2 regions of the Bacillus sp. 7894-2 genome follow, and region 1 is predicted to be linked to the other one. Evidence: riboswitches for the same ligand, from Rfam matches in the RefSeq annotation. Region 1 holds a riboswitch; the other holds the start of a gene.
The links. A riboswitch is a leader RNA that binds a small molecule or an ion and turns the genes downstream of it on or off. The one in region 1 is predicted to bind FMN.

Region 1 (4,425 bases):
TGATGATAGGTGAAATCAGAGATATGAAAATGCGGAAGCTTCGCTGGTTCCTCCCTTATTTTATAGACCGATTTTTCCCAAAAAGGCTGGGGATTTATGACCATACTGAAAATCTTGAGGCATCTATCATCATCCGTAACAAGGGAATCGAAGTCTTGTCTTCAGATGGCCACTGCAGGGAAATAATCGAATTTAAAAAGGATGGGAGCACTCTGCTGTTTCAGAGTGAAGATATGCAGTATGCCGTTCCTAAAACCTTTTTACACACAGATCTGCAGGTTTTGGATGATCAATCGAATAGAATTGCCCGTCTTCGCAAAGGGTGGATGCCATTTGAGTGGGGGAAGCGCTTTAAGGATCCAAACACACCTGTCCTTTCCTTTAATATTAGTCTGGATGCAAAAGAAAAGCGCAGAATTTATGCCATTTTTGCGGCTCTGTTTCTTTATCGCAATCATTAAAACCATGTGCACATTTATAGATTCTGGATTCCCTGTATAGTATGATAAATTCAGTTTAAGTATAGGGAAATCAATTTAGAGGTGTTGGAATGAAAAAGTTTTTACTGGGAGCTGCAGTTATTGTCCTTTTGCTGTTCATTGTTGACAAGACCATTCTTAAGGAACAGGGAGTAGTTGAGCAAGCCGGACAAATGCAAAAATACGATAAAATTGAAGATCCTGAGGATTTGCCTATTGGTTTGGAGAAAGGCAACCTTGCTCCGGATTTTCAACTGACAGATATGGAAGGGAATCCGGTAAAGCTCAGTGACTACAGGGGCAAAGCGGTGCTTCTGAACTTCTGGGCAAGCTGGTGTCCTCCATGCCGCGCGGAAATGCCGCATATGGAAAAGCTGTATAAAAAGTACAAAGATAAAAACTTCGATATTCTTGCCGTAAATCTCACAAACACTGAAAAGAATAATGGAGATGCTGAGAAGTTCGTGAAAGAGCTGGGGCTGACTTTTACAATTCCCATGGATGTAAAAGGCGCTGTTGGTGGGGATTATAATATTATGGCCTATCCCACAAGCTATTTTATTGACTCTGATGGAGTTATAAGAGAAAAAGTTTTGGGAGCCTTAAATGAAGAATATATGGAGAAGGAAATCAAAAAGCTTCCATAAATTAGCCGGAGAGCCATACTAGCTCTCCGGTTTTGTATCTGCAATCATATCCTGGTGAAGACGATTAACGATTACCCTTTTTCTGTATAGCATTATGCCGGCTTCTGCAATATCATTAACGGCAGAGCGATTTATGAATGCCCCAAAAAGCAATCCGGCAATAGGGATCATTTGGAAAAGTTTTTTCCAGCCTATTTGGTCCCTGTACGAAAATACAACCTCTCTCCAGCCTTGAAGCTCAGAAACGACTTCCCTCTTCGGTCCTTCTTCTTTAGCGCCAAACATGGTAAGCTGCTGTAGAATAGCTTTTTTTCCAACAATATCACTGGAAACAAATTGAAGGATTTTGACGATGAACATTCTTTCATTTTTATCTGCGGGATCGAAGCCATAGCAAATCGCAATATCCTGCAGTGTTTTTAATTGAATGCCGAGGAGAAGGGGGATATCAATGGTCAGGGTGAAAATCCCTCCGACTCCTGTTCCCGCACCCTGCAATGCAGCGGTTCTTTTTCGGTTTGAGGTTAGCTTTTCCGCGGCTTCATCCATCTTTACTATGGGCAGGGCTTCTAGATCCTGCAGGGTATGGATATTTTGTCCAGGATAATAATTCTTTAAGGCTGCTGCTGAACTTAAATATCTTCCTCCTGATTGAATATACGTGCCAAGTTCATCAAGAATCACTCCAACCTTTTTTTGTATGAACTCCGGTGTAAATCTATCAATAAGTTTGAAAGGAAGCCTCCCGAGCTTCTCCCAAAACCACAAATCACCTTGGTCTTTTTCCCATTCTTCGCATTTCTTTAATTCATTTATCAGCTGTTCTTTCGGTTCAATCATTAGTATCGCCCTTTCATTCCTTCTTCTATATTTTAACTATACGGCTGTTTAAAGCAAAAGTTTCAATTCTTTCACAACCAATTCTCTTTGTATATTCCGGCTATTCATGATAAGATTCTTATAATAGAATAGGATTTCCTTCGGGGCAGGGTGAAATTCCCAACCGGCGGTGATGAGGGTACGCCCTCTTAGTCCGTGACCCGGTTTTATTAGCAGAGATAGGTGCTTAATAATAGCGGTGGATTTGGTGAAATTCCAAAGCCGACAGTGAAAGTCTGGATGGGAGAAGGAATGAGTATAGTAATGCGTTCAAAAAAACCCTTTTTTTAACGCTTATTTCGTCATGTGTTTTTGCCCCGTTACACCTAGCTGGTGTGCGGGGTTTTGCCGTTTCATACTTAATTTGGAGAAATTGTAAGGAAAGGAGGATTCATATAATTTGAACCACCAGGAATATATGAAGTTAGCCATAAGTCTGGCAGCGGCAGCCAAAGGACAAACCAGTCCTAACCCGCAGGTGGGTGCGGTTGTTGTTAAAAATGGTGAAATTCTTGGGATGGGTGCTCACCTGAAGGCGGGAACTCCCCATGCAGAAGTCCATGCGATTGCTGCGGCTGGCGATGAGGTTAAAGGGGCTGATATTTATGTCACTCTTGAACCGTGCAGCCATTTTGGCAGGACTCCACCATGCGCAGACTTAATTATTAATTCAGGAATTAATAGGGTTTTTATTGCTTCTGCCGATCCAAATCCTCTGGTTTCAGGCAAAGGAATCGAAAGGATGCAGGATGCCGGTATTGACGTGGTGACCGGTCTGTTGAAAAAGGAAGCAGATGCCCTAAACGAACCATTTTTCCATTTTATAAAAACAAAGACACCATACGTAACCATTAAAGCAGCTTCATCGTTTGATGGGAAAACAGCTGCAAAAACCGGTGACAGCAAATGGATTACCTCTCCAGAATCCAGGCAGGATGTACACCGTCTACGGCATGAACATGACGCAATACTTACAGGTGTAAATACGATCATTCACGATAATCCCCTTTTAACCGCCAGGCTGCCCCAAGGCGGAAAAAATCCCATTCGAATTGTTTTAGATACAAATCTCAGAATTCCGGCTGACGCAAATGTCATCCGAGATCAGTCTGTTAAGACCATCATCTTTACCGGCTGCGAAATAGATTCGACAAAAGCAGAGGAAATAAGGAAGTATAATGCAGAAGTTTTTTCTTTTCCTGCTAATGAGGTGCCGATTAAAGAAGTATTAAAAAACTTAGGTGAAAGAAACATCATGACTTTATTTGTTGAAGGCGGGTCTGAGATCCATGCTTCATTTATTAAAGAAGGTTTCTTTCAGCAGATGATCCTCTATATGGCTCCTAAAATTATTGGAGGCAATAAGGCGATTCCATTTATTGGCGGGGATGGTGCCGACTATGTAAAAGACTCCCCTGTACTGGAATTCGCAGAAATCAAAAGGATTGGCGGAGACCTTAGAATTACCGCAAAACCGCTGAGGGAGGCCACGCAATAATGTTTACAGGAATTATTGAGGAGCTTGGAACAGTAAAAAAAGTAGTTCAGCAAGGCAAGGCGATGAAACTGACGATTCAGGCCTCCAAAGTTTTATCAGATGTTCAATTGGGGGACAGCATTTCGGTTAATGGCGTGTGTCTTACAGTTACGGAATTTGCAAAAAATGAATTTTTAGCAGATGTCATGCCCGAAACATTCAAAAGCACTTCGCTATCTGCCATTAAAGAACGAACAAAAGTCAACTTGGAGAGGGCGATGTCGGCAAATGGCCGATTTGGCGGGCATTTTGTGACAGGGCATGTGGATGGTACAGGTCAGATCCTCAAAAAGACATCGAGTGAAAATGCTATTTATATACAAATATCTGTGCCGGCTGCCTTAAGCCATTTGCTTATTATGAAAGGATCTATCGCTGTGGATGGGATTTCCCTGACTGTATTCGGCAATGAAGACAATACCGTTACCGTCTCGATCATTCCCCACACAGCGAGTGAAACGGTACTAGGCTTCAAAACAGTTGGTGACATTGTCAATCTCGAATTTGACATGCTTGCAAAATACCTATATTCCTTCATGAACAGGCAGCAGCAGGGGACCACACCGCCTAAAGAAGGAATATCAGAAGGATTCCTTAAAGAGAACGGCTTCTTATAATTAGCAAAAGGAGGGGCAATAAATCATGTTCAGTGAAATAAATGAGGCTTTGGAAGATTTAAAAGCAGGAAAAGTCATCATAGTCTGTGATGATGAAGATAGGGAAAATGAAGGGGATTTCCTGGCAATCGCGGAATATGCGAAACCGGAAACCATCAACTTTATGGCCAAAGAAGGCAGAGGCCTGATTTGTACACCCATCACAGAGGAGCTGGCTGAAAAACTGGAGCTGAATCCGATGGCAGAAGTAAATACTGACAGCCATG
Region 2 (4,425 bases), on a different contig from region 1:
AATGCAGATGTTGATAAAATAGGCAAATTTGATCTTACGGAGGAATTAAAGGTGCCGATAGCAGCTAATAAAAGAGATTTGCCAAATTAGAAAGGCGGCCCCATGTGGCCGTCTTTTCCATTTGGGATAAAGTTCCTCCATATCTGCATAAAAACCCTGCTGCTGGAAGAATACTAATCACTGTGCTTTTATGAGCTTAATTGTTAATTGTTCTAAAAGAGTACAAGCTGTCATAGGGTGGAAGAGGGTGCGGAAAGAAAGCGCTCATGCGGATATTTCAGCTGACATCATAGGAGGAAAAGAATGAAGGATTACATAAGACGTTTCTTTATCGCAGGAATAATGGCTATTTGTGTGAGTCTGCTATTTCTGGGAGGGAAGCATTCTAAAGCTGCTGAGCCAAAAATTTCTGAGTCGACAGAGCATTGGGTATGGCCGGCAGATGGTGTAATTACAGATACGTATGGTACAAGAAGCGGTCAGCATAAAGGCATTGATATTGCCGGAGATTCCGGTTCTCCGGTTTATGCCGCTGACGCTGGAATTGTGTCCAGGTCGTATTACTCTCAAACATATGGAAATGTGATATTTATTAAACATAGCAACCAAACCGAAACAGTATACGCCCACCTGAATAAACGATTATCTGCTGAAGGTGAAAAAGTTTCGCTCGGACAGAAAATCGGATTGATGGGAAGCACAGGTGACTCTTCAGGAGTCCATCTTCATTTTGAGATACATGCGCAGGCATGGACAGCTGATAAAATAAATGCAGTGGATCCCTCTGTGGCATTTGGCATGGGAGAAGTTGGACAAGCTGTAAATGCAGCTGAAAGAACTGAAAACGCACGTGAAGTTTCAGCCCGGCCGTCTAATAATAATTCCGGGCAAATAACAAATGATTCGGGGGAAACCTACCATATAGTTAAAACCGGGGAAACATTATGGACCATCGCTGCACACTATAGTCTGCAGCCTGGTGATATTGCGGGTTTAAATAATATTAATCCTGATCATATTCTTACCGGTCAAAGACTGTTGATAAAACCCGTCAAATTTAGTAAATACACTGTTAAACAAGGCGATACATTAACTTCTATAGCAAAAATGCATGATACAACAGCAAAAGCTATTAAAGAGTTAAACAATGCAAATTCAGATGTTATCAAAATTGGACAAATTCTAATCATTCACAAAAAATAGAATAGAAATGATTGCACCGCTTTACTCCCTTAAAGTATAATGGGTAAAAAACTGGGGGAGTTAGAGTAATGCTTACAGACTATCATAACCATCTTGAAAACGGCACGTTAAGCCTGGACTATTTAAAAAAATTCACAGATGCTGCTGCTCAAAAAGGGATTGATTCTTTTGGGATTTCGGAGCATGCATATCATTTCTATCAGACAGCAGACATTCTGCAAAATTCATGGGTAAACGAAAGACGCTTTTATGATATGAAGGACTATGTGAATGTTTTTCAAGAAGCGTGGAGTACTGACATAGATGTGAAAATGTCTATAGAAATGGACTACACTCCGGGCAAGCATGAAGAAATGGCCAAGTTTATTAACAGCTACTCATTTGATTATGTAATTGGATCTATTCATTGGGTTGGAGATTTCGGCATAGATTTAGCTGAATTTAGAAAAGAATGGGATAAGCGGGATCTTTATGAGGTATATCGGAAGTATTTTGATCAAGTGGTCACACTGGCCCAATCCAATTTATTTGATATTGTAGGCCATCTGGACCTCGTGAAAATCTTTAAATATGTTCCTAAGGACGAAGAGTTTCTGCTGGAGCAGTATGATCGTGCAGCCAATGCACTGGCAGAATCCAAGACATGTGTGGAGATCAGCACAGCCGGTCTGCGAAAACCAGTAGGTGAACTATACCCGGATAAACGGCTCCTGCAAAAATGTTATGAGAAAAATATCCCGATCGTACTTTCATCTGATGCCCACTTTCCTGAACATGTAGGTGCCGATTTTGATAAGGCAATTGCTCTTGCAAAAGAAGTCGGATATCAGTCCATCATGACTTTTTCCAAAGGAGAAAGAAAGGAATATCCGCTTGGATAATACAAAAGGGATGGTGGAGCCTCCCTTTTTTTGCATTATCCATAAAAATTTTATAGGTATGGACATGGATATATATTTCAAACCCATACAGGTAAACAAACCCCTTCACAGAATAACTTTTTTTCAGTATAATTAATCTGTATAAATAAATACGGTCTATCTTCGGGGCAGGGTGAAATTCCCGACCGGCGGTGATGAGGTATTCTTAACTCTAAGCCCGCGAGCCTGAGAGAAGCGTTTTGTTCGATAAACGCTTTGCATTTAATTGGGCAGGATTTGGTGCGATTCCAAAGCCGACAGTACAGTCTGGATGGGAGAAGATGGAGGTTCTGCAGACGTTCAAAAAATGCAGGTTTTGAACGTTATTAAGCGTGCCTTTGCAACTCTCCCTCAAGTTATTTTAGCTTGAGGGTTATTTATTGCGAAGATATTTGCTTAGCCGAACCTTTCTTCTATAGGAGAGATAGTCCTAAAAAGGAGAGAGGAACTTGAAAAAACTTAATATCAAATCAATGGTAGCCATCGGAATGCTAAGCAGCATCTCTTATGTATTAATGCTGCTCAATTTTCCAATTCCGCCGTTTCCGCAATTTTTGATGATTGACTTCAGCGATATTCCTGCATTGATCGCAGCGTTAATCTTTGGCCCGGCGGCAGGTATATTAGTGGAGCTAATTAAAAATATTCTTGATTACTTCATGACAGGGAGTGCAACAGGGGTACCTGTTGGACACATTGCAAACTTTGCGGCAGGCATTTTGTTCGTCTTGCCTACTTATTATGTATACAGTAAGCTGAAGACTAAAAAAGGCATGACGTTTGGGCTCGTAATCGGCACCATAGTGATGGCTGTTATCATGAGTGTGCTTAATTACCTTGTCATTCTGCCGGCATATACATTCTTCCTGAATTTCCCGGCAATGTCAGCGCCTGAAATGAGAACAATGATTGTGACCGGGATTTTGCCATTCAATATATTAAAAGGACTTATTATTTCAATTGTTTTCATGCTCATTTTTACACGCATGAGAACCTGGGTGGAAAAGCAGGCTGTATTAAAAAGTGCAGCATAATGAATAATAAATTTAAAGCAGCGGCCAATGTTCCGCTGCTTTTTCAATTTAAAAGCCTAAAAAAACTCCCTTTCTAGTTGAAAGGGAGCAGTAGCTTAACAAAGATTAGAGTATGGCTGAGGGATTATTCGTATTTAAGCGCGTCGCCATCAAAAGCGTCATCAGCAACTTTGATTGAATCGGTTGGGCAGCCTTCGAATGCATCCATCATATCGTCAATCAATACATCTGGAATCTCAACGATACCCTGGTTATCATCAAGGGTAACAAATGCGATGCCTTCATCATCGTAATCATAAATGTCCGGTGCAGCTGCGCCGCAAGCTCCACATGCAATACATGTTTCTTTGTCAACAATTGTATACTTTGCCATGAAAAAACCTCCCAAGAATTAAACAATTAATCTCCCATCAAGATGATGGTAACACATTCCTCACATCCTATTGTAAAACTGAATGTTCAACTTTTCAATAGAAAATGTATTGAGAATGCTTATCACATAAGGGTTTAGGCATAATTTACCCTGTTAGAAATAATTAAAACGGCCTGCCTATTTCTTTCATGATAAAATAGAAGTAAGAAAAAGAAGGTAATAAAAAAATAAAAAATCTTAAGCCGTAAGGTGAACATAATGCAAAGACCATATTTGAAATCTGTAATAATGTACTGTATTAACGAATTGCAGGGACAAAGAACTATCTATTCCATTTTACATTTGCTGAATGGAAAAAAGTCTTCCCAGACGATCCAAGATGCTCATCTATTTCAACTAACCCCGTTTTTTCGTACATTTGGAAATTTAAGCAGGGGAGTACTGGACCAACTTGCAGAAGAAATCCTAAGCAGCAGCTGGATGACTGCCATTGATAAAAAGCATTACATTTTAACTGCAGAAGGGAAGAAAGAGCTCGAAAGATCTCTTTTAGAATGTCCAATACCTTCATCATTAAACGGATGGCTGTATCATAGTACAAGTGAATTGTTTTGGGAGAGGATTACGCTTTTAATTCAGGTAATATCACACTTGAATAATAACAATGTAAAGTACCTTCCTATCCAAAGAAAAAGAGATATTCATGAATGGCTGAAAGACTTTCTGGGAACATCTGGATTTGCCCGCGATGAAGTTGGGGTTATGCTGTACAGGGAACTGGGTCAGTGCCTTGAAGAGCTGAGTGATATTAATCCTGCTGTGCTGACATTGAGGATGACAGGCTATAACCGCATTGGCCTCACAGCTGTTCAAGCTTCTGAACAGCTTGGAATCA

Region 2: another riboswitch for FMN. It lies ahead of CHI10_RS13195 (ECF transporter S component); the one in region 1 lies ahead of ribD (bifunctional diaminohydroxyphosphoribosylaminopyrimidine deaminase/5-amino-6-(5-phosphoribosylamino)uracil reductase RibD).

Annotation. Positions count from the first base shown of each region.
Region 1 covers NZ_NPDG01000153.1:19,614-24,038, forward strand. The annotation lists gene CHI10_RS21085 (hypothetical protein) at 1-461, shown strand, start outside; gene CHI10_RS21090 (TlpA disulfide reductase family protein) at 551-1,126, shown strand; gene CHI10_RS21095 (EcsC family protein) at 1,145-1,966, opposite strand; FMN riboswitch at 2,099-2,261, shown strand; gene ribD (bifunctional diaminohydroxyphosphoribosylaminopyrimidine deaminase/5-amino-6-(5-phosphoribosylamino)uracil reductase RibD) at 2,406-3,503, shown strand; gene ribE (riboflavin synthase) at 3,503-4,159, shown strand; gene CHI10_RS21110 (bifunctional 3,4-dihydroxy-2-butanone-4-phosphate synthase/GTP cyclohydrolase II) at 4,185-4,425, shown strand, end outside.
Region 2 covers NZ_NPDG01000088.1:48,612-53,036, reverse strand. The annotation lists gene CHI10_RS13210 (hypothetical protein) at 1-90, shown strand, start outside; gene CHI10_RS13205 (peptidoglycan DD-metalloendopeptidase family protein) at 304-1,203, shown strand; gene CHI10_RS13200 (histidinol-phosphatase) at 1,272-2,084, shown strand; FMN riboswitch at 2,239-2,410, shown strand; gene CHI10_RS13195 (ECF transporter S component) at 2,573-3,157, shown strand; gene CHI10_RS13190 (ferredoxin) at 3,282-3,530, opposite strand; gene CHI10_RS13185 (YpbB family protein) at 3,789-4,425, shown strand, end outside.